Linked DNA regions of Symmachiella macrocystis. The protein of the gene in region 1 interacts with the protein of each later gene in a pairwise test. Links are inferred from orthologs where the notes say so. Each region holds a gene or a part of one and is shown in the gene's direction. Other genes may lie near its edges.

Evidence for each region.
Region 2: the proteins of trkA (region 1) and CA54_RS05410 interact in binary tests that used the Escherichia coli proteins (3 or more experiments, as listed by UniProt). The link is inferred for Symmachiella macrocystis from one-to-one orthologs.

What each region holds. Positions count from the first base shown.
Region 1 is NZ_SJPP01000002.1:151,920-163,516, forward strand. What follows is about bases 3,471-6,324. They hold trkA (Trk system potassium transporter TrkA), read left to right. Parts: upstream 3,471-4,154; coding sequence 4,155-5,495; downstream 5,496-6,324. Other genes in these bases: CA54_RS18655 (phosphoribosylanthranilate isomerase), read right to left, coding at 3,471-3,879; CA54_RS18665 (hypothetical protein), read left to right, coding at 5,739-6,143; CA54_RS18670 (ATP-grasp domain-containing protein), read left to right, coding at 6,270-6,324. Outside these bases: CA54_RS18640 (carbohydrate kinase family protein), read right to left, coding at 20-919; CA54_RS18645 (YbaN family protein), read left to right, coding at 1,110-1,580; CA54_RS18650 (DUF1015 domain-containing protein), read right to left, coding at 1,561-2,871; more of CA54_RS18655, read right to left, coding at 3,217-3,470; more of CA54_RS18670, read left to right, coding at 6,325-7,301; CA54_RS18675 (hydantoinase/oxoprolinase family protein), read left to right, coding at 7,318-8,340; CA54_RS18680 (hypothetical protein), read left to right, coding at 8,563-11,283; CA54_RS18685 (thioredoxin-like domain-containing protein), read left to right, coding at 11,500-11,597. UniProt on the Escherichia coli protein: Part of the constitutive potassium transport systems TrkG and TrkH. May regulate the transport activity of TrkG and TrkH systems. Binds to NAD(+) and NADH.
Region 2 is NZ_SJPP01000001.1:1,395,175-1,406,695, reverse strand. What follows is about bases 2,144-4,921. They hold CA54_RS05410 (PTS sugar transporter subunit IIA), read left to right. Parts: upstream 2,144-3,186; coding sequence 3,187-3,657; downstream 3,658-4,921. Other genes in these bases: ptsP (phosphoenolpyruvate--protein phosphotransferase), read left to right, coding at 4,188-4,921; CA54_RS05405 (HPr family phosphocarrier protein), read left to right, coding at 3,859-4,140; hpf (ribosome hibernation-promoting factor, HPF/YfiA family), read left to right, coding at 2,402-2,848. Also shown: CA54_RS05430 (HEAT repeat domain-containing protein), read left to right, coding at 1-426; rpsR (30S ribosomal protein S18), read right to left, coding at 612-902; CA54_RS05420 (hypothetical protein), read left to right, coding at 1,505-1,855; more of ptsP, read left to right, coding at 4,922-5,936; CA54_RS05395 (Rne/Rng family ribonuclease), read left to right, coding at 6,796-8,385; rplU (50S ribosomal protein L21), read left to right, coding at 8,605-9,018; CA54_RS05385 (hypothetical protein), read right to left, coding at 9,348-9,728; CA54_RS05380 (hypothetical protein), read right to left, coding at 9,778-10,344; CA54_RS05375 (DUF2254 domain-containing protein), read right to left, coding at 10,471-11,521. UniProt on the Escherichia coli protein: Seems to have a role in regulating nitrogen assimilation.

The sequences.
Region 1 (11,597 bases):
GCGGACCCTACGGTCTGTCCTACGATTCTGCTTCGATCATCCGCAACACTTCATCCAAGCCCGGCAGGGCCTCGCGGTTTCCCAGTTTCGCGCACTTCAACGCTGCCGTCGCCGCTGCGAATTTGAGCGTTCGATCGGCCGGCCATCCGGCGAGCGTCGCATGCACTATGGCGCCGCTAAATACATCCCCTGCGCCGGTCGTGTCGACGGCCGTCACTGGAAACGCTGGTTGCGTAAGCTGCTCTGCACCGGTAAACAACATCGCGCCTTGATCGCCATCGGTGATTGTCACCATCCGCGGACCACGGGCCAGCAATTCCCGGCCACCGCGTGGAATGTCGTCATGTCCCAAAAACTGGGTCAAGAATCGTCGCGGGCAATTCAACACATCGACCAGCGGCAGCAATTGTTCCATGCTCGGTTTGGGGGATCCGGAGTCGAGGAACACTGTTCCTCCATTTTTTTGAACGATGCGGGCGGCATAGTGCGCTGCTTCCGAGGGCCAGCCGTCGAGATGTATTGCACCACAACGCGCTAACAATTGCTCGTCAACTTCCTCAACCGAGAGGGGACTCTCAGCCCGCGAGCAGGCGATCGTGCGTTGGCCGGTGCGAGCGTCGATCCAGGCATGGGCAAACCCGCTGCGAAGGCCCGTGCGACAACAGCTGCCGGAAAAACCGATCCCCTCATCTTGAAAGTCGGCTTCGATCATCGCTCCAAATGGATCGTCTCCCCAATGCCCCAGAAACGTCGTCCGTCGTCCGAAGCGCGCCAACACCGCCAGTGCAGTGGGAACCGGTCCGCCGACTTGAAACCAGTCGGTCTGGATTTCGTTTTTGGAATCGGGTTCCGGATACTGTTCCAAGATGACCTGATGGTCAACAACGACTGTCCCCAGGCCGGCAATGTCAAATTCCACGTATCTCTCCAGCGGCGTTCCTCCGCCCATTCAGAATCAAGTTATCCAATGGAAACCGCCGATTTGTCACGATATAATTGCAACAGATACCTATAACCCGCCGGACTCGACGAACGGGTATTCATTAAATTCGGGCGACAGCGTGAACCAATACTGCTCATCAAGCAACGCTGATAGGGAATTGGCCGCCATGTGCGATCAAAAAAACCTCTCTTCTGCCGACAGGATTTCCGTCGCCACGGGTCCGCGGCGGGTTGTCTATTTGCTCGCCGCCGGGGGCTTTTTTGCTTTAGGAGTCGCTGGAATCCTGCTGCCGGGACTTCCCACCACGCCGTTTTTGTTGTTGACCAGTTATTTTTTGCTCCGCTCGTCGCCATCTCTAAATGAGCGTCTGACCCATTCGCGATTTCTCGGCCCCATTCTACAGGATTGGCACGCACGTCGCGGCGTGCGGCAGTCGGTGAAACTGCGTGCGATCGCTTTGGTCGTGCTGATGTTGGCCGTCTCCATTTATCTCGGAAATTTGCCAGCACCGTTGGCCACCGCTGTACTGGCCTTGGGCGGCGTGGGACTCACGGTGATTGCTCTGTTGCCGAGCGTTTCCACGACCGATAACCACGCCACCGTCAAAACGGCCGCGATTACTGATCCAGCGGATTGAACAGCAACCCACTGAGCAGTTTGGGATAAAAATAGGTACTTTTCGGCGGCATCTTCTCAAAGTTCCCGGCGATCTCCTCAATGTGTTCCATTCCCGCCGGCGGAACCAGGCAGGCCAATTGGCAACTGCCGTTTCGTTGAGCCTCGGTGACTTCTTCCAACAACCGCACATAGGTGCATTGGGGGTCCGCTCCCGCAATGTTGTTTTTGAGGCAATGCTCTAAAACCAAACTTCTCAGGACGCTCACTCCCAAGTCTCGCCAGGCGTCACTTTGGTCGGGGGCGAGTTCGGTCATCAAGCTGCCGTTGGTCAATCGCGCGAAGACCCACCTATTATCAGCGGTCGTGCCGAATCCGAATACATCCTGACCGCCGTCAGCGTCAATCAGATCCCAACACTCCTGCATCGCCGCTGCCCCCTCGCCGACCGCTTCGATTTCAAATAGGCCCTCCAAAGCGGTGATGAGTTGGTCGCTGGTCATATCGGGCAGTCCACTGACCAGTCGGTGCGTGGGCAAGATTGCCAAACCGGGATCGCTCATGCCGACCATCATCATCATCACAAAGTTGGCGGGCGAATTTTCATCCGCCAATTTCCCGGTCTCGGCTAAGTGGTTGCGATAATTCAGCGCGGTTTCATAACGGTGATGTCCATCAGCGATAAAAACTGGAGTCTCCCGCAGGACTTCCAGGGTTTCGTTGATCGCCGCTCGGTCGGTCACAGCCCATAGACGATGAATCACCCCCAGATGGTCGGTTGCCTCCATGGGGGTCATCTCGGCGATCGCTGATTCCAATGGCGTCTGCGCGGCTTGGTCACTGTCGGGGAACAGGCCAAATATCGGGGAGAGGTTCGTGTGGCAGGCCTTAATTAAAGCCAGCCGATCCGCTTTGGGACCGGACATAGTCTGTTCGTGTGGAAAGATTTTTCCTTTGCCGAACTCTTCCAATCGAACGCGGCACAAGAATCCTTTGCGGACGAAATGCTGGCCGGCCCAATCGAATTCTTGATGATAGACGTACAGCGCATCTTCGCGATCACGAGATAATAGGCCATCGTTGACCCACCGTTTGAGAAAGTTGGCGGCGCGATCGTATTTATCGTCCACTCCGGCGTCGCCCGGTTCGGTCCGATTGAGGATCAACCGCACAGTATTGCAGGGATGTTTTTCGTAGAGCTCCGTCTGCATTTGCTCGTTAATCACGTCATAAGGCGGAGCGACAACGTCGGAAATGTCGCCCACTTGAGCCACGTCATACCGCAAAGCACGAAAGGGATGTATATCAGCCATAGGTCAACTCTCCGTCGTATGTTGTTCGATCCGTGCTACAGTCTTGGTCACTAAACTAGCTGGCTCACGCATGCAGGTACTAACCACAGAGGTCACCGAGAAATGACCATCCCACTTGAGTCGGCACTGTGGAAAGTGCTACCAGTCGCACTCAAATAGGAATGATGAAAACGTAACCAGCGAGTGTGATCGCGTTGGCTAATGCACTCAACTGCACTTTCCGCTGCGATAAAATCATTTCGGTCAGTTCATCACAGTTTTTTCTCTGTGTCCTCTGTGAACTCTGTGGCTATAATTTTTAAAAACCTAACTAGCGGCACTACCATTTGTGAAATCATTGCTTTGTTAAGCGTTCTCGTTCAAATCCACGCCCCGCACCGCTTCGATGAACCGTTGCACCAATTCTAAATCTTTTACGCCGCGCGTCGATTCCACTCCGCTGGAAACATCCACACCCCAGGGGCGGCAGGCGCGAATTGCGTCTGCGACGTTTTCCGGGGTCAATCCTCCGGAGAGGATCAATGGCGGCCATTCGTCACGGCGATACTCTCGTGCCAACATTTTCCAGGAAACCGTCTGCCCGGTCCCGCCGTATTGGCCCGGCACATGAGCATCGACGAGGCAATAATTGGGCATCGTCCCCAGTTGGTTGCATTCGGCCAAATAGGCGGACAGTTCATCCAGTCCGTCACTACCAACACGCAAGGCGCGGATAATTTTCAGCTCTGGAAACGCCGCAGAAAAACCGGGAGGTTCGTCGCCGTGCAATTGAACCGTCAGCAGATTGCACGTTTTTGCTCCCGCGCGAATCTCTTCCTCCGTGTGATTGACGAACAGACCGACCGGCTCAACAGAATCAGGCAATTTCGCGGCAATCTGGGCCGCAACGGTGAAATCGACGGCTCGCGGAGATGGCTGGTAGAAATTCAGACCAATCGCATCAGGTCCCATGGCGGCAATCCGTTGCGCGGTTTCCACATCCTTAATGCCGCAAATTTTAATCCACATGGTTCGGTATCGTCGTTCAGTAGTGCAGGGTAAGCCTGCTGAAACAATTCGCTGTCGCAACGCTGACCAGTCTCGTTGACTCTTGCAGTCATACTACACGCGCCTTGGAATTGGAACTGTGTCATCGACAAATTCCGCAGTATCGACCGGTTCACGACGTCCATTGGCAGTGACGGAATCAGACAGTTACAATACCCCCTCGTTGAAACGCCGTTCCCTGATCTCAAACGCATGATCCGGAACGTCTGAACATTGTTGAAACCTACGAAGTCTTTATGAATATTGTGATTCTCGGTGCGGGGACCGTCGGCACCTCGATTGCTGAATTGTTGTGCGCCAATCGTCATAACGTCATTTTGGTTGACCCCTCCCGGCAGGCGCTGGAAATTGTGGAAGACCATCTGGACGTCCAGTCGGTCGTCGGATCGGCCTGTGATGCGGCCACCTTGTTTCATGCCGGTGTGCAAAGCGCTGATTTGTGCCTCAGTGTGACCAGTGGCGATGAAATCAACCTCGTCGGCGCCAGCCTCGCCAAGTCGATGGGGGCCACGCGTAGCATTGCGCGGATTTTTAATCCAACCTATCGCGACGCCAGCACCTTTGATTATCAACGGCATTTTGGCATCGATCGCTTGTTGAGTCTGGAACATCTGACCGCGTTGGAACTTGCCAAGGCAATCCGCAAACGCGGGTTATTTGCCGTAGAAAACTTCGCCCGTGGGGGAATCGAAGTTCAAGAACTGGCTGTCGAGGCCGATGCCAAGACCTCCGGTGTTCCCTTGCGCGATCTGAAATTCCCCCCAGGAGTAAGGGTCGGTTTGATCTCCAACGGGCACAAGACGTACATTCCCAGCGGCGACGACGTGCTGGCTGCGGGTGATCATGTCACGCTAATCGGCCAACGCGAGGCGCTGGAGGATGTCCGTAATCTCTTTCAACACAAGACGGAATCCAAACTCAGTGTGATCATCGCCGGCGGGGGGGCAATCGGCTACAACCTTGCCCGCATTCTGCAGGGACAACGCTTTAATGTCTCGCTACTCGAGGCGGATGAACAACGTTGCCACTACTTGGCTGAGCGCTTGTCGGAAACGACCGTCCTGCACGATGACGCCACGCGGCTCAGCGTGCTGAAGGAGGCCCGCGTGGGCAAGGCCGATGTCTTCGTCGCCGCCATGGGACACGATGAAGACAATATCATGTGCGGAATCGAAGCCTTGGAAATCGGGGCGCCGCGGATCATGAGTGTGATCCGCCGTCCGGATTATGCCAATGTGGTCCAAAAATTGGGAATCGACAAAGCAGTCAGTCCCCGAGAGGTGATGGCGCAACAAGTGCTCGGCATGGTGCAGGCCGGACCGATTCTGGCTAGAACCGAATTGGCCGGCGGAGTTGCGGAGGCTTGGGAGTTGGATGTCCCTCCCAAAGCGGAGATCCTCAAGGCAAAACTCAAGGATTTGAACTTGCCGCAACAATGTCTGGTGGCAGCCATCGTCCGCGAAGACTATGTCCGGGTCCCGGGCGCCGAAGACCAAGTCCGCGCCGGCGATACTTTGGTTGTCCTGGTCCAGAAGGAGAGTATCGATCAAACTCTGAAGTTGTTCCTCGCTCCGTAACCCTTTGACATAAAGACGGTTGTAGGATTGTCCTGCGATGCAATCAGGCCGCTGCCATCGACAAATCCTAACTGTAAGAGATCGACGAGACTTGTGATGTTCAGGCGATTTGGTTAAAACATATATGAACATGCTGATCCCAAAAATGTTGTTTTGGGGGAGCGGATTTTTTAACGAATGTCGTCGAAGCTCGGCGATACACAAAGAATCACCAACACGATATTCAATTGGGAGAAATTGAGAATGCGGAAGTTGCTTGCTTTGGCCGCGGTGGTGGCCGTTGGCGCTGTTGTTACTGCCAGTGCGTCCTTAGCCGAAGAAAAAAAAGAAGAAGAAAAGAAGCCGATGTCGATCCATGACGTCATGGAAAAGGGCTTTAAAGGCGGAAAATCTCTGTTCCGCGCTGTAACAAATAAGAAAAAAGAGTCGACCGAAGAACAAAACAAAAAGTTCTTGGGCATGCTCAAGGATATGGCCAAACAAAAGCCCCCCATGGGTGAGGAAGAGAGTTGGAAAAAATTTACCACAGCGATGATCGAACCCGCAGAGATGATCGTGAAAGGTGAAGAAGTCAAAAAAGCAAAATTGGCACTGAAAAAAGCTGCCAGTTGCGCAAAGTGCCACAAAGCACATAAGCCGAAAGAATAATATTCGACCTCCTCGAGGTGGAATGACAGTATCGCGGGTCTGCCGGCACTCTCCGGTAGGCCCGTTTTTCGTTCGACAACACGACATCTCCCACAGCACACTCATCTCAATTCCTCCCGTTGCCTCATGCGTTTGTTTGTCAGCGAATTTTTGTGTAGCGGAGCATGGCCTGCGGAGTTGGCTGGCTCGCTACTCGACGAAGGTCGGGCTATGTTGTCGGCATTTCTGGAAGACGCGAGCCGCATCGACGGAATCGATGTGGCCACGACCTGGGATACTCGCCTCGGCCCCCCGCCACATGGCATAGCTGAAGTTCATTTGGTGCAAACCGCCCAAGAGGAACGCCGACTGTTCGAACAGCTCGTCGAAAACTGCGATGCGACGTTCTTGATCGCACCGGAATTCGATGACCACCTCACTCGCCGCGCGGAAAGTGTCATCTCACAAAACCGCCCACTGTGCGGACCGCACGTTGCCGCCATAAAACTGTGCGCCGACAAACTCCAACTCGCTCGCCAACTGCAAGAAGCGGGTGTCGCCACGATCGACACCTCCGGGTTTGATCCAAGCAACATTGCCGAATCCAGCATCCAATTTCCCTGCGTCATCAAACCTCGCTATGGCGCAGGATCACAGGAAACGCGGTTCATCCCTGATGCCGCTACGTTAAAAGCGGTGGTCGCAAGCCTGGGCGCGGATTCGCAATTGCATCAAGGAATCGTGCAGCCTTATCTCCCCGGTACCCCCGTTTCGGTCGCCGTCCTTATTAACCACAAGGGCCATTGCGTGCACCGATTTCCACCGGCGCTGCAACGGCTCACGGATGATGGTTTTTTCACCTATCAGGGGGGACAAGTCCCGGCGTTAGGCCTGCCGCACTCAATCACCGAACAACTAGCAACCGAAGCTTGCAATGCGGTTCCCGGGCTGCGAGGCTACGTGGGGATCGACTTGATCGTCCCCGCCGACGCCCCCGACTCCGCTGTCGTTGTGGAGATCAATCCACGACTGACGACCAGCTACCTCGGCTATCGCCGCCTTGCGGAAGAGAATCTAGCGGAACGAATCTTGTTTCCCGACAAATTCCCCAACCCGATTCGCTGGCGGTCGCAGACGATCACGTTTACCCCCGACGGACAATTTTCGACCACTACATGAAATTCCCAATTGGCCCATGAGCATACTCGGACTCGATATCGGCGGCGCGAATCTCAAAGCTGCCGCAGCGGACGGACAGGCGGCGGTGCGTAGTTTTGAAATCTGGAAAGCGCCCGACCGCTTGGAAGCGGAATTGGAATCGCTCTTCGCGCCATTTGGGCAGCCGAGTCAATTCGCCGTGACCATGACGGCCGAATTGGCCGATTGCTTTGCGACGAAGGCCGAAGGCGTCGCGCATGTGATCCGCGCGGTCCAGCAAGTCGCGGGTGACCGTCCCGTGCGTGTGTGGCGGACATCCGGGGATTTTGTCGAACCGGCTGCAGCGATCGCCGAACCGCTGGGTGTGGCTGCCGCCAATTGGCATGCCTTGGCCAGTTGGACAGCCGATCATTTTCAGATCGACAACGGATTACTCATTGACATTGGATCGACGACAACCGACTTGATTCCGCTCGTGGGCTGCAAATCGGCCGCGGCAGGATTGACCGATCCCGCGCGACTGCAATCGACGGAATTGGTTTACACTGGCGTTCGCCGCACGCCGCTCTGTGCGGTGGCCGTCTCGGTGCCGTATCGCGGCGGTTTTTGCCCATTGGCGGCAGAGCTATTTGCCACGACGCAGGATGTCTATCTCATTCTGCAGGACATTGACTCCGACGAGAGTGATTTCCACACCGCTGACGGCCGCGCGGCGACCGTCGAGATGTCCCGAGCGCGTTTGGCGCGGATGCTGTGTTGTGATCGCGAGGAATTCTCGCTGGAAGATGCGCGCGGGGCGGCGCAGTTTATTGCGAATGTGCAGCTTCAAATTCTGTCAACCGCTGCCCAGCGAATCAGCGAGCGGCAATCCGAACCGTTCGAGACCGTGGTTCTCTCTGGTTCGGGAAGTTTCTTAGCCGCACGCCTCTGTGAAGCATCGGAAACGCTGCGCGGTTGTAAGGTCATTTTGCTCCCCACAGAAACCTCACCCGCAATCGCCGAAGCAGCCTGTGCTTACGCGGTCGCACGTTTGGCTAAGGATGCGGACGGTCCGGCTTAACTTCGGCAGCAGCTTATAACGGCAAATTGAACCTACCGGTTTTGCCGGTCCTGCGGCCCTATCTGTTGTCCCGGCCGTGATCACTACAACGCGAGCAGCACGCGCATCCGTGCCAAACGTCGTGAAAGTCCAGTTGAGACGGGGCGGGCGTCGATTCTAAAAGAACCGGTTCTCTCTGACCGGTGTTTGCCCCACTCCGCTGGAAAGTGTCGGAACCGCCCGATGATGGGAAGTTTGACAACGTTGTTGTGCCTGACGTTGGCGGCTGCAACGCCGGCCGATCACGCTCGCGATCCGTTTGAAGCGGCCGAGACGGTTCGCATGTTTACGTTCGATCACGAAAAAGATCGCACGTTGGACAAACTCCCCCAGCCGACCGACTGGAGTCGGCGGCGCGGACCGCTATTCCCGGAATACGTCGAAGCCTACATCGATCCCATCGATGCCCCCAGCGATTATAACGGCCAACGGTCGTTGCAATTCACCCTCAACGGCGGACAGGCGACGTACTATTCCCCGGCGATTCGGATTGCCACGGATCATTCCTATGGACTGGAGGCGAAGATTCGCACCGCCGGTTTGATCCATGACGCCGCGTTCATTTCGCTCTCCTTTTTGAATTACAAACGGCAACGAATCGAACGCCATCTCAGCCAAGCGGTGATGGGGACACATGACGAATTTCAAACCGTGCGTGTTGGCCCCTTCAATCCGAAACCGGAATTCAAGTTTGTGGTGATCGGCTGTCACTTGATGGCGGGCGCCAAAATGGACATCCATGGCGACGCTTGGTTTGATGACATTCGCTTAGTCAGCCTCCCGTTGGTCACCATCTCAACGCACAACAACCAACACTATTTCCTCGAAGGAGAAAGGATTCAAATCGAGGCAAGCGTTTCAGGCCGCGATGTCGGTCGCAAACACCAACTCGTTTTGGAATTGGAAACAGCCGAAGCGGAAACTTCGGAGGGCGATTCGGAGATCAAATGGATCAAACGAGAGCGGCGCGCGGATGATAAGGATCTGAACAATTCAGGCGAGCACACTTACAAGTGGGACCTGTCCCAATTGACGCATAACGATGAAACGTTGCTAAAAAAAGGCTTTTATCGCGTCCGCGCCACCTTCAAGCGAGATGATGTTTCGATTCTGCAAAAACTGACAACATTCGCCGTGATGGAACGCGCCCGTCCCGGAAGCCACGGTAACTTTGGCTGGTCACTGACAGAAGGTGCCGGCGAGATGGATGTACCCGAATTGGCCGAAGTCGCGGCACAAGGCGGGGTAAATTGGGTCAAATATCCGTTGTGGACCGACAAAGGCGTCGTCGGCATGAATGACTCGGCCGATGTCACACAACTCGTCGAACGCCTCACACGCAAGGACATCAAACTCGTCGGCTTGTTGAATCATCCACCGAAATCGTTGATGGACAAGTTCGCTGAAGACTTCACCGGCTCGGCCATCGGTAAAATCTTCAACATGCCCAACGACTTCTGGTATCCCTCCCTAGAACCGGTGATTGCCAGTTATTCCTTCCGCGTGCGGCATTGGCAATTGGGTGATGAATCCGACAAAAGTTTCGTCGGCATGAAGCGTCTACCCCAAGTTGTGGATTCGATCAAACAAGAATTCGACCGCGTCGGCCGCAACGTGCAAATCGGCGTCCACTGGGATTGGACACAGCAATTGCCCGATAGCGAAACTCTGCCGAACAGCTTCTTATCGCTGAACACAGACCCGACTCCCAACGACGCCCAATTACAACAGCATCTGGAACGCACCGCCGCCACCGGGATTCCGCGTTGGGTACTCATTAAGCCGTTGTCGACCGATCACCAACTCAACGAACGCGCAGCTGATCTGGTTCGCCGCATGATGGTTGCGCAATTGGGCGGCGCGGATGCCGTCTTCGCCTACAATCCGTTTGATCCGGAATTCGGGCTGTTGTATCCCGATGGCTCGCCAACTGAACTGTTTCTTCCCTGGCGGACAACTGCGCTCGCCTTGCAGGAGTCGACGTTTCTCGGCAAATTTCAAATGCCCAACAACAGCCCGAACGTGGTCTTTGCCAAACCGGGTGAAGTGTTGATGGTGATTTGGAACGACAAGCCGACCACCGAGACAATTTACCTGGGCGAAGATGTGGAAATCACCGACCTGTTCGGCCGCACTCGTCCCGCGGAAGTCATCGAACTACGGCAAACCATCGACCGCAAATCCACGCAAGCCCGACGGCAACAAGTCCTTCAAGTCGGTCCCGTACCGATCATCGTGCGCAAGTGTTCCGCACCGGTCGCCCGCTTTCGTTTGGCAATGCAATTCCAACGTAAACGGGTCCCTAGTGAATTTGGCGAACACCAGGAGATGATCACTGGGACGAATACCTTTGGTCAGGGCATCACCGTCACTTCGGACCTGAAATACAGCGACAAATGGAACGTCGAGCAACTGCGCGCCCCACTGACGCTGTCGCCGAATGAAGCGTTCCAACTGCCGGTCTCGTTATCTTTCCCCCGCGGTGCGGGCATTGGTGACCTTTCTGCCACCGTCGATTTTGATATCTCCGCCGACCGCGAATATCACTTCACCGTGCACCGCCCTTACACCTTGGGGCTCGGCAAAGTCAAATTGGATGTCAATTACCATGTCGAGCGAAAACATGGCCACGCGATACTCGTCGTTGAGCAAATCATCACCAACATTACCGAGCCGTTGGAAATCCTGAATTTCAACTGCAACTTGTTGATACCCGGGCGGCGGCGGCAGAAACGTTCTGTCGTCAAACTGGGCCGCGGCGAAGACCGTAAGTTTTACCGCATTCTGAACGCCGAAACGTTGATCGGCGAAGAAATCAGTTTGCGCGCCGTCCAAGTCGACGGCAAACGCTTTCTAAATAAAAGCTGGAGAGTGGAAGATCGCCCGCCCGTGGAAACGCCGTAACGGCGGGATTCTCGGTTGCGCTAACTCGAGACGGCAGATGCCAACAACGGCTTGTCTGACAACGCGGCCGCCTCACCGCATTCAAGCCATCGCATTGGCTCTAGAGCGCGACATCCCAAGCTTCGGTTGTCAGGCATCCCATTGCTGCGGTATCCTCACGCTGCTCGCTCACTGTGAATCCAGCCGGCAGCCACCGCTCTAGAGGGACTTTCTGCAATGCAGCTCAACCGACTTTACTTAAAACCTCAGTTCATCATTCCAAACGGCATCATTAGCGGTTGCTTGTGTGCCGCTTTTCTTTTTGGCGGGCAAAT
Region 2 (11,521 bases), on another replicon or contig:
TTCAGCTGCGCGTGCAATCCAGAAATCATGTGCGCCTTGACCTATGCCTTAAACGACAGCGATCACCGAGTGCGGGGTGAGGCGGCTGACGAAATTGGCGATCAACTTCGCAAGAATCCTTGCTGCTGCAACCAACAGGTTATCTGTGCGTTGACGCAAGCTTTGGGAGACTGTAATCGCCGCGTACGCCGCGAAGCGGAAGAGGCCTTGCGTGTCGCAGGATACAAGGTCGAGGACTGCTGTGCCAATACTTGCTGCACAGCCTGTGCACCGGCCTGTGGAACGAACTACGGACCGGCTTACAGCCCGGAAATGGCACCGGCTCCGGTGGATGACGGCACCCCGCCGCCAGCTCCCCCGGCGGACGATACGGTGAGCAGCAAAGTACGGACCAGTTTCGTGCGTTTGGCCACTCTGTTTCGCTAGACCTGTTGTGTTTAGCCAGTACGGTCGACGGGCGGTTATCCACCGCCTCTGAGAAAACGAAAAGACGCGCCGGTCAATAGTGACCGGCGCGTCTTCTTTCGATTCGTAGATCCGTATTGTACAACGCAGGTTGTACAAGGAATGCTTTTTGGCGGGTGAACCGCCGCTGCATTCCATCGTGCTGCTTACGGGTGCTCGCGATTGACGAAGGGGAGCAGACCGATAAAGCGTGCGCGATGCACGGCACGACGCACAGCGTGCTGATATTTGGCACAGGTACCGGAACGTTTGCGGCCCAAGATGTGCCCGTCGCGGCTGAGCATCATCTTCAAGGTGCGCAGGTCCTTGTAGTCGACGTACACCGGTCGGGGTGAGCGATCACAACCATCGGGACAAAAACGGCATTTCAGCTTTCTCTTCAGCCGTGCCTTTCTGCGCCGTTTTCTGGGGGGGCCGCCCCTTCCATTAGAAATCATACTGTGCTGTGTACCTTGAAAATAGAAAAATTGTGTTTTTCAGTCTGGGGGCGCCGCCCTGCGCTCCCTGGAAAACCCTGTTATTCACCCCAATTTTGCTCGGCATGGCCGGCTCTCTTAGGATGGTCTGATTGGCTGTCATGCAGGCGTAGGACGATTCCTGGACATCCTTTGCATGGCCATCTCGGAATTCAGGCCTGATTCTGCGGCTTTCGCCCGGATCAATCGGTCAGCGAAAAACGCATTTTTCGCGCGCCGCAGGCCAGAGTCGAGTCGCAGATTCTACACAATGCCCGCCCCGTTTCGCAACGGACTGGGCATAGCGAATGAAAACTTAATCTATCAATTCAGTTGCGTCAATCATGCTGACGGTACAATTCAGGGGTGGTTTGTCGATTCGCGTTGACCGGGAGTCATTTTCGGGCCATTTTCGCGACTTTTGCGGCGGCGACTTGCCGGATCGGGCTTTTCGGACCTGGGGGTTCTTGTTATTAAGCCCGCCTCACTCCCCGGCGGCTAAGTCGTTATTGGTGTCACACGCATCTTAAAAATTTGACGTGCGAAAGGATTCGCGCGTTGATCAATTCTTCAAGGATGATGATATGGGGTCAAACCGAGTCTGTTTGGCGACAGCGATGTGGATAGGTTGTTTTTTGCTCGCCGGTTGCCAGGTCTTCTCCGGCGGCTCGCCGGCGACTTTGGGACGATTGTCCCCCTTCAATCGTCTGCCTTCCCAGTCGGAACCGGAATTCCGGGATATGGACGCGCTCGAACCCTCGATTGGTAGCGATGACGAGGATTCCATGGATGTTTCCGCGATTCCATCGCAGGAAACGGAAGATGATCGCGGCAAATTCGAACGTCAAGGCCACCGTCCATTGCCGGTGACGGAATCTCGTCCGGCCATCACCGAAGATCAAGCGGCTGTCCCCAAGGCGATGCCTGCTGGGTGATACGACCAGGATCTCAGCGATTTTGACCTCCCAATCCGAGCGTTTGCCAGATGCGCATCGAATGACGTTAGGCAGCGTCGATGTCGCAACATCTCTGCTTTCAGGGTCTTGTGGCGACTGTCGTGAGCGAAATGCTCCGCACACTCCGCTTTGAGAGCACGAAATTTCCTGCTCCACATTGCCTGTGCGGTGGCGTCTGCCACTGGCAATTGTCGTGGCGCAAGGCTACACTCGCGGAAACGTCTTGTTGTCCGGCGACGGAATGCAGTTCCGTACATCGTTGCGAAAGTCGTTACGGACACGGCATGTGTTCGTCGCCGCGTAATTTCGCCGCTGTTGGTTGCGCATTTTCGATTGAATTGACGATGCGAATGCGCCCACTACAATGCTGGGGATGTTAGGGGACTCCCCCTTCGGTCATTCTGATGCCGAGGGGTGGCCGCTGCCCGTCTGCCTTGATGCGCGGTTGTGCCTCAAGACGTTTGTTTTGACGTTACGTATTTATTTGATTAGTAGAATAGTTGAATTTGTCGCGTAAGCGGGGGCATGGTTTGTGACCGGCATCCCGCGGGGACGAATGGCCAGTCGGCAGTCAATTGGCAAGACGCTGAGATTGAGGAGTATTGTGCGGTGCAAGTTGCGATCACGAGTCGCCACGGTGAATTACATCAAGACGACCATGAATACATTGCTCAAAAGTCCGAGAAGCTGTTGACCTTTTTTGAGCGGGTCACGGCGATTGGTGTGACCGTTGATTTTGAAGGCAAGGATCGCGTGAAGGTCGAGATCCTTGTTGATGCTGAACATAAGCATAACTTTGTCGCTAGCGACGCGGGCGCATCCGCGCGGGCGACGTTCGACGTGACATTGCACAAGATGGAACAGCAAGTCAGGAAATACAAGGAAAAACTTCAGGATCATCGCCGCACACCCCCGATGAATGAGGTCGTGCAGTCTGAAGAGCCGGACGTTGATGAAGAATCGGCGGATTGATTCTGCCGGGAGATGTGGAAGCTGCCGTGAGAAACGGTGTGCGGAGCAGTCGTTTGGTGTGGTGCAAATGCCCGCAGAGCGAATGCAGCTGTGTTTTTAGGCACGCACGATGTGGTTTCAGAGAGTGGCAAAGAGATTAGTGTTGGGCTGATTTGTGTTTCGAGTAGTCATGCACGGCAAGAGGCGTTTTTTCGGGCCGCCGCCAACTGCGTGGGTTTGGACTTCGGAAACATGGAATCAGCATGTCTATGTCAGCAGTCAAATTTTCCCATTCAAAAATGGGTGACAGGGATTTTCGGGTCCAGGCAACTCGGAGATCGTTTGGTAAGGAGTCATACATGAAGTTGTCGGACTTCGTGGTTTCAGAGGCGATTCTACCGGATATGCAATCGACGTCCAAAGAGGACGCGATTCGCACGATGGTCAGCAGCCTGGGAACGACGGGCGCTATTCAGGCGGAAGATCAAGAGAGTATTGTTGCGGCCATTTTGAAACGTGAGGAGTTAGGCTCCACCGGGATTGGTAATGGAGTCGCTGTTCCTCACACGAAACACCCGTCTGTCGATCGACTTGTGGCGACAATCGCCATTGCTCAGGATGGTGTGGACTTTGCGAGTCTGGACGGTGAATCCGTCTATATTCTATTCTTGCTGGTTTCACCGCCCGACCGTCCTGGTGATCACTTGCGAGCATTGGAAAGCATTTCTCGTCATTTGCGCAACCAGAATTTCTGTAGCTTTCTACGGCAGTCCAAAACGGGCGAAGCAATCGTGGAATTGTTGGACGAAGCGGACAACGACCAACTCTAGGTCGCCGCCTCAATGGGTTTCGGTGGCGGGAAGCCTCGATTGATTCTCTCGTTTCCGTATTGATTGATCGCAATGAGTGTTCAAGCAGCTTTGTGAGTTTCGGCGTCGCCGAGTTTTATCGACTCATGTTCGCTGCGTTTTTGAAGCGGTCTGGTTGTCAATCAATTTTTGTCTCGTCTCAAACATTCCGTGTCTTTTCGTATGAGTACACCATCTGCTTGCACTCGTGAAGTGACCGTTAACCTGGAAAACGGGTTGCATATGAGTCCCTCGGCTCAACTTGTGCAAACCGCCCAGGCCTTTGGTTGCGATATTACGATCCGCAAGGGAGACAGAACGGTGGACAGCAAAAGCATGTTGGATGTGTTGACTTTGGCTGCGGAAAAAGGCACGACGTTGGTGCTCGAGGCAAATGGAGACGGTGCGCAGGAAGCAATTGACGCGTTAGATCAATTGTTCAGAACAAATTTTGCCGCGAGTTGAACGCACGGCATTCAATAGAGGCGATTAAGCTCTCAGTGGATTCGGGTATGGAAATAAAGCGCGGAATCGCCGTATCTCCTGGAGTTGTTCCAGGACCGGCCTTGGTATTAGGAACGGAAGATTTCCGGATACCGCGGCGATTCGTCAGCGTGAATGTGGTCGATATCGAGGTGGCTCGCTTTCGGTCGGCTATCGATTCGGTATGCACCGAGATTTCCGAAAACGAGCGTCTGGCATCTGAGCGTCTCGGCGCCCAATATGGCGCGATTTTTACCGCACACTTGAATCTGGCCCGCGACCCCAAGCTCCGCGAAGAAATCGAGGAGTTGATCCGCGAACGGACCTATGCCCCGGAGTTCGCCTCCAGTCGCGTCCTGCGACGCTACGCCAAGCTGTTTCAGAATCTCGGCAATCAGTATATGGCCGAGCGAGCGGTCGATATTTTCGACCTCGAAAAACGGCTGTTGCGGCATCTGTTGGGAACCGAAAGGGAAGAGTTAGCGCACATTACCGAGCCGGTGATTGTCCTAGCGACCAATTTAACGCCCAGCGAGACGGCCAGTCTGAATCCCGAATTCGTGTTGGGTTTCGCCACAGAAGTCGGCGGCCACACGAGCCACACAGCGATTCTGGCCGGAGCTTTAGAAATCCCCGCCGTCGTGGGAGTCGGTCCATTTTTGAGCGATGTCTCCGGGGGAGACACGATCATCATTGATGGGAATCACGGCGAAGTGATCATCGATCCGGATGAGCCGACCCTCAAACGATATCGTGTCACACGGGATCGGATCAAAACGGCCAACCAAAAATTGGAACTCTTGGGCCAACTGGAATCGAAGACGGCTGACGGCGTTCCCATCAAATTGTATGGCAATATCGAATTCCCCGAAGAGGTCGACCACTGCATCAAGCGGGGGGCTGAGGGAGTCGGGCTGTACCGCACAGAATTTCTGTATTTGAAAGGTGACCTGGAACCGAGTGAAGAGGATCACTACAACGCATATCGTCGTGTGGTCGATCCGATTCCGTCGCTACCGGTTGTGGTCCGCACGCTGGATTTGGGGGCGGAGAAGTTCCCGCACTCGCTGGAGGATTTAGCGGAAGTCAGTCCCAATCCAGTACTTGGGTTGCGGAGCGTTCGGTTCACTTTGCGGAATTTGGGATTGTTCAAAACCCAACTGCGCGCTATCTTGCGAGCCGCCGTCCATGGCGATATCCGGATCATGTTTCCCTTGGTCACTTCGGTGCTGGAGTTGCGGCAAGCGAAGATGATCCTCGGGGATGTCATGGAGGATCTCGAGGAGGAAGGGATCCCGTTTTGTCGAGATATTCAAGTCGGCATGATGGTGGAAGTCCCGTCGGCCGCTTTGTTGGCCGACCGGTTCGCTGAGGAGGTCGATTTCTTTTCGATCGGCACCAACGATTTAATTCAATACACATTGGCGGTGGATCGGGCCAATCCGACCGTCGCAGATCTTTACAGTGCAGCAGATCCATCTATCCTGCGGCTGATCCGCATGGTGGTCGCAGCTGCTGCAAAAAAGGATACTCCGGTTGTTGTATGCGGGCAAATGAGCGGCGACCCATTGTATACGGCTGTGTTGATCGGCATGGGGATCCGCGAGATGAGTGCGACCCCGTTTTCGCTTCCGATTATTAAGCAGGTCATCCGCAGCATTACGATTCCACAGGCCGAGGAAATTGCCGCTCATGCGGATACCTTGGATGTGGCCCGTGATGTCGAAAACTATTTACGAGGTGAGTTGAAGAAAATATCGCCGGACGAATTTTCCTGAATCATCATTCGGGGGAACGTTTGGCAATCCGCCGCCGGTGCTGAAGTCAGCGCATGGCGACGGGCTGGCGATCGATTCCCACCCCTGTGGGAATTCGAGATTCAGTCGTTCTGAATCACGTCGGCAAAACCCAACGGAGACAATTTACAATTGTACAACGGACATAGGGAACTTTTTCGTGTCGAATCGCGACTCGTCAAACCTTCCCGCGTCACCCGGCCATGTTACGGCAGCATTGCCCGGGACGGATTGATTCAGGTTTGAATCATAGTGCGAATTCCTATTCAACAATCAGCTAGGCCAAGTGAACGCGGTTGTCTGCTCGATGACGGCGCCGTCGGCAATTGCGCCACGGCCCGCGAGCAGAGAGTCCGGTCGAACGGCTCTTGGCAAGTCCCTGCCTGCCGGCAGGGTCAATTCGGATCCCCGAGTGAGTACGCCGTCGAGCGACAGTTGCGTTCGACATCAACGGCGGATGCACTACTCGTTGTGATTAGTCGCTTCCGACGCAAACTGTCGGCGGGACGATACCGCGAATTGACATCAGCCAGGCCCGGTCGCCTGTTCCTCTCGGCGCCACCGACATGCGATTTCGCCTGTCGTACGCGTCGCGCGAAGAAGTCGCTGAAGACATTGAATAGGATAGGCTTCGATCAGGATCGCATCTCGCCGAGACCCGCGAACCAACCCGCGCTACCGTCGACAACGCTCTTCGCTCACGAAGCGTGTTTCGGTAATAGCGAAAACGGTTGGTCGGTCCTCGGAGGGAAACGTTTCCACACCGCGACGACGTGTCACGCCGCTGCGGCTCAGACATCGAAGCCCCGCGCTTTTCGTCAATGCCGACGAAGGGTACTCCATGAAGAAGGAAATGCTGGTCAATGTTCTCCAGCCGGAAGAAAGCCGGATCGCTGTCGTCGAAGACAGCGTGTTGGAGGAATTGTATGTTGAGCGCAGTAGCTTAGAGAGCTACGTCGGAAACATCTACAAGGGCAAGATCGTCAACATCGAGCCGAGTATTCAAGCGGCTTTTGTTGATTTCGGCGTGGGCCGCAACGGCTTTTTGCACGTCAGCGACGTCGAATACCAATATTACAAGCACCTCCCGCAATCCGGCGGCAACGGTCGCGGTCCGGGCCGCCCGACCAAGGGGCGCCGCCGCCCCAGCGAACGCAATGAGCGCAGCAAGCCTCCGATTCAGGAGATCTTCCGCCGCGGCAGCGAAGTGCTCGTGCAGGTCATTAAAGAGGCCGTCGGCACCAAAGGCCCGACATTGTCCACCTACATCAGCATCCCCGGCCGGTACTTGGTACTCATGCCCGGGCTGCAACGCGTCGGTGTGAGCCGAAAAATCGCCGACGATGACTTGCGGAAAAAACTGCGGACGATCCTCGAAGAACTCGATCCACCCGAGGGCTTAGGCTTCATCATTCGTACCGCCGGTATCGACCGGACGAAAAAAGACCTGCAGCGCGACCTCAGCTATCTGTTGCGATTGTGGCGAACGATCGTGCGCCGGTTGAAAAAGACCGTCGCGCCGGTGGACATCTATCAGGAAAACGACCTGATCATCCGCACGATTCGCGACATCTACAACAACGAAATCGATGCGGTCTGGATCGACGAAGAAGGTGCCTATCAACGGGCGCGCGAATTTGTCAAAGCCGTGCTACCCCGGCACGTGAATCGCATCAAATTCTTCGAGGGGAAGGAACCGATCTTCCACAAATACAACATCGAAGAAGAAATTGCCCGCATCCAGCAGCGGCAAGTTCCGCTGGAGGGGGGCGGCTCGATCGTCATCGACCAGACCGAAGCGCTGGTGGCTATTGACGTCAATAGCGGCAATTTCCGTGCGGATAACAATGCGGAGGAAACCGCCTATCAGGTGAATTTGCGGGCTGCGACCGAGATCTGCCGGCAGTTACGTCTCCGCGATTTGGGAGGCGTGGTCGTCAATGACTTTATCGACATGCGTGACGAACGGCATCGCCGGTCGGTGGAACGGACCCTACGCGAGGCAATTCGCCGCGACCGAGCCCGGATCAAGGTACTCCGAATCAGCCCGTTTGGTTTAATCGAAATGACGCGGCAACGCATTCGCCCGTCACTGAAACGGAGCGTGTTCGAGGATTGTCCCTGTTGTAAGGGGGCCGGATTGGTCAAAACTGCCGAAAGCATGGCGATTGAGGTGATCCGCGTGTTGCTCAATACGATCAGCCGCGAGGATGTGTCGGGGATTTCTGTGGAAATTCACGAACAGGTGGCCGATTACCTGAACAACAAAAAACGCCGCGATATTGCCTCATTCGAGGAGCAAGGCACCGTGGATATCAATCTCGTCTCGCGGACGGACGTGAGTCCCGAACATCTGATCATGCGGTGCACCGATGCGACCGGAAATGAAGTCAAAATAATGGCCGAGAATGGGTCGAAATCTCGTAAATGACCCGCTACAATGGTGCGTCCTATCCTTTCGGCGCTACCGGTCTGCGGAAGCAGTGCGTAAGGAATCATGGTATCTAGCCGGTGGCGGACATGCCCCCCAGATGTCAGCTTCTCTGATCCCCGAAGCAGGGAGAGAAGCAGTTGACATGGACGGAGACGAGTCGGGCTCGCCCCAACAGGCTTTTTTCGAAAAAGTTTAGAGCGAAATAAGGTTTTGGCGATGTTTGCAATTTTTGAAGATGGCAGCCACCAACATCAGGTGCAGGTCGGTGACCGACTGACTGTCGACTATCGGGAAGCTGCGGCCGAAGGGGACAGCCTCAAGTTTGATCGCGTCCTGTTGGCCAACGACGGCGAAACCAGCTCCATCGGAAAACCGATGATCGAGGGTGCGGCCGTCGAAACCGAAGTTCTCGAGCAGACCAAGGGCAAAAAGCTCGAAATCGTGAAGTTTCGCCGCCGCAAAAACTCACGAACCCACACCGGACACCGTCAAAAGTACACCTCTGTCCGCGTGACGGGAATCACGGTACCCGGCATGGTCTTCACCGCCCCGCCAGCCGACGAACCGGCCGCCGCTGCTGCCGAACCAGAAGCTGCTGCCGACGATGCAAAAGCCGAAGCCGAAGAATAGTCGCGGCTTCGAAGTGGCAAGCAGTCAGCCTTCACCCGGCTAACCGGTCGTCGCTGCGCAAAGCGTGCTTGCCCCCATTGCTGTTCGTTGGCTGAACAGCAACCATTAAAAAGCCCCCAAACGGGTGCCACTGGCGGCTCGTCCACCAGTGTGGCTGCCCCAGGTCGAATCTCTCTGGGCCAAAGATGCCGGTGGGCGGACTTGCCGCAAAGTTTCTGGCGATTCGCAAACCTCTTTCACGGCTGCGCCGTCCCGCGAGGAGTATCTGTCGGGGCTACTCAGCGTTCCCGCAGATAGTACCGCGGCAGCCTTCGGGCCTTGGGCGTCGACTACATTGCAATCATATATCGAAACCGGACATCTACTTTCGCTGCCGATTTCAACACGGCGCGAAACGACTCAAGTTCCGCCTCCAATTCCTTGTTAGCGTCTGCGGTTACTTCATCACCGATTGCTTCAAGCAATGCCTCAACCGTCACTAATCCCTGGCTGGCATCAAACCACTCCACCGATGGGATCTCATCCAGTCCCTCGATGTCGTCGCCTAGAAAATCGGCACAGTCGACTTCGTCCATGGATGTAAAATCAGACAATGGCTGGACTCCACATTTTTCGGCCAGGTTGTCGAGCAATTTCTGTTCAGCAAATATTTGTCTCCCCTCCAAATCGTCCGGAGAGATGCCCGGCAGGTTGCGGTCGAGCAACAACATTACTGCGATATCCATGGCTTACCTCGTGAGCACACAAATCGAGTAGGCTTCAATTCTCTTTCGCATAAATCTCTGACATCTTGCGGAAATAGGGAATCGCGTATTTGTCGATCATGGAAAACATGTGATCGACGCGAACAAAGACATTGACCTCATCATCACACAAGGGCTCGGGGTATAGCTCGGGATGATCCGCCATCCATTCCCGCTCTTGATCCCGTGTAAACATGAAGTCCAAACTGTCGCCGAATAACAGGTCCCACTCGGCTGGTGGCAATTCGTATTCTTCCCTGATGCACCACGAACAGGCTACATTGTCCCCAAACATGCTAATCGCAAATTGAATTCCATTGTTATTGAGCTCGACATCACTTGGCTGTCCATATCGGGCGAATGCCGGAGATTTATCATTTGGAACGACCGCCAAGTGGGGCGAAAACTGTCTTTTACGTCCGTCTACGTACAAAATCAAATAGCAGCGGAGGCCACTAAACGATTCGCATCGATGAACCAAATCATACTCCAGCCCTTCGCATTTCACCTTCTCAAAATCGGGATAGCTTTCCTTCAGCCGCTGTTTGAATCGCGACTCCACAAGTTTCCGAACACCCTTCATCGCATCCTCTGGCGACTTGAAATTGAAGATGAATTGTTTCCCAACAAATAGTGCGGTCGGTCAGACAGTCGCTCGACGTATTTTTCGCGTCAGGCGGGAGCCTGACCTACGCAAGACTCTCACCCATCACGTGGTTTTGGGCAGGGCGGGCCAGGGTAGTTGTGTGAGTCGCGCGTAGTGTTCGGCGACTAGTTTGCGGTCTGCTTCTGCTGGTAATCCGGTTCGCGAGCCGAGTTCGATTTGCAAAGCTTGGCGGAAGAGTGCGCGGTGGAAAGCGGGGTCGGTTGTGCGGCGTGAGACTTGCTCGATCATATTTAGCAACGAAAGTGTGACCTCTAAGTTGCTGCTGCCATATTGCCGCAACAGGCTAAAGGCGGCGTCGGTGATGTGTTCGGGGGTTTGTTTCGTCACCAGCAAGCGCGCGACGCCTTGGCTGTCGGTCAGTACGGGCGATTTCATGGCATGTTCGGCAATGCGGCACAACCCGGCGCGCAATTGTTCGATTGCCATCATGGCTGTGATGGGATCATTGATCGCCGGCGAGAGCGACCGGATGGCCAGTTGGACCAGTTGATTGACGGGGAATTCGACATCTTGTTCGTTCGTCCGGTCGACGCCCAGCAGCAAGGCCGTGTTAACGGTTGACGAGAGCAGATTGGGATCGTCCAGTTCAGCGGACGTAAAGGCAATCGTGTCGCCGGGAACGACAAAGTCACCCGATCGGACCGGCACGTGAACTAGCAAATCATGCTTTTCGGCCATTTGCAGCAGCTCAGTATGTTCGATCGCTTGGATGTAACCACGGCTGGTTGCACCAACGGCAAACGTGGCGGATGCGAACAAGTCATCCGCGGCATTGGAATCGAATTTCTCATCATCCAACGTCGCATCGAATTCACGATTGATGGTGATGTCGAGATCCGCACCCACCGCCGCGATGATATGCGAGGCTTGCAATGATGCGGAGAGATGATTGATAAAATAGATCAGCACACCCAAGCTGAACAGCGCCAGTAGGATTGCTGTCCGCACGGAGATCTCCGGAACAAACGGATCATTGCCACTGGCGTGCACGGTTCGCAGCACGAGCACGCAATACACAAACGTGCTGATAAACGTGCCGATGGCCACTTGATCGACGCGATCGCGTAAAAATGTCCGCAGTAATCGCGGCCCA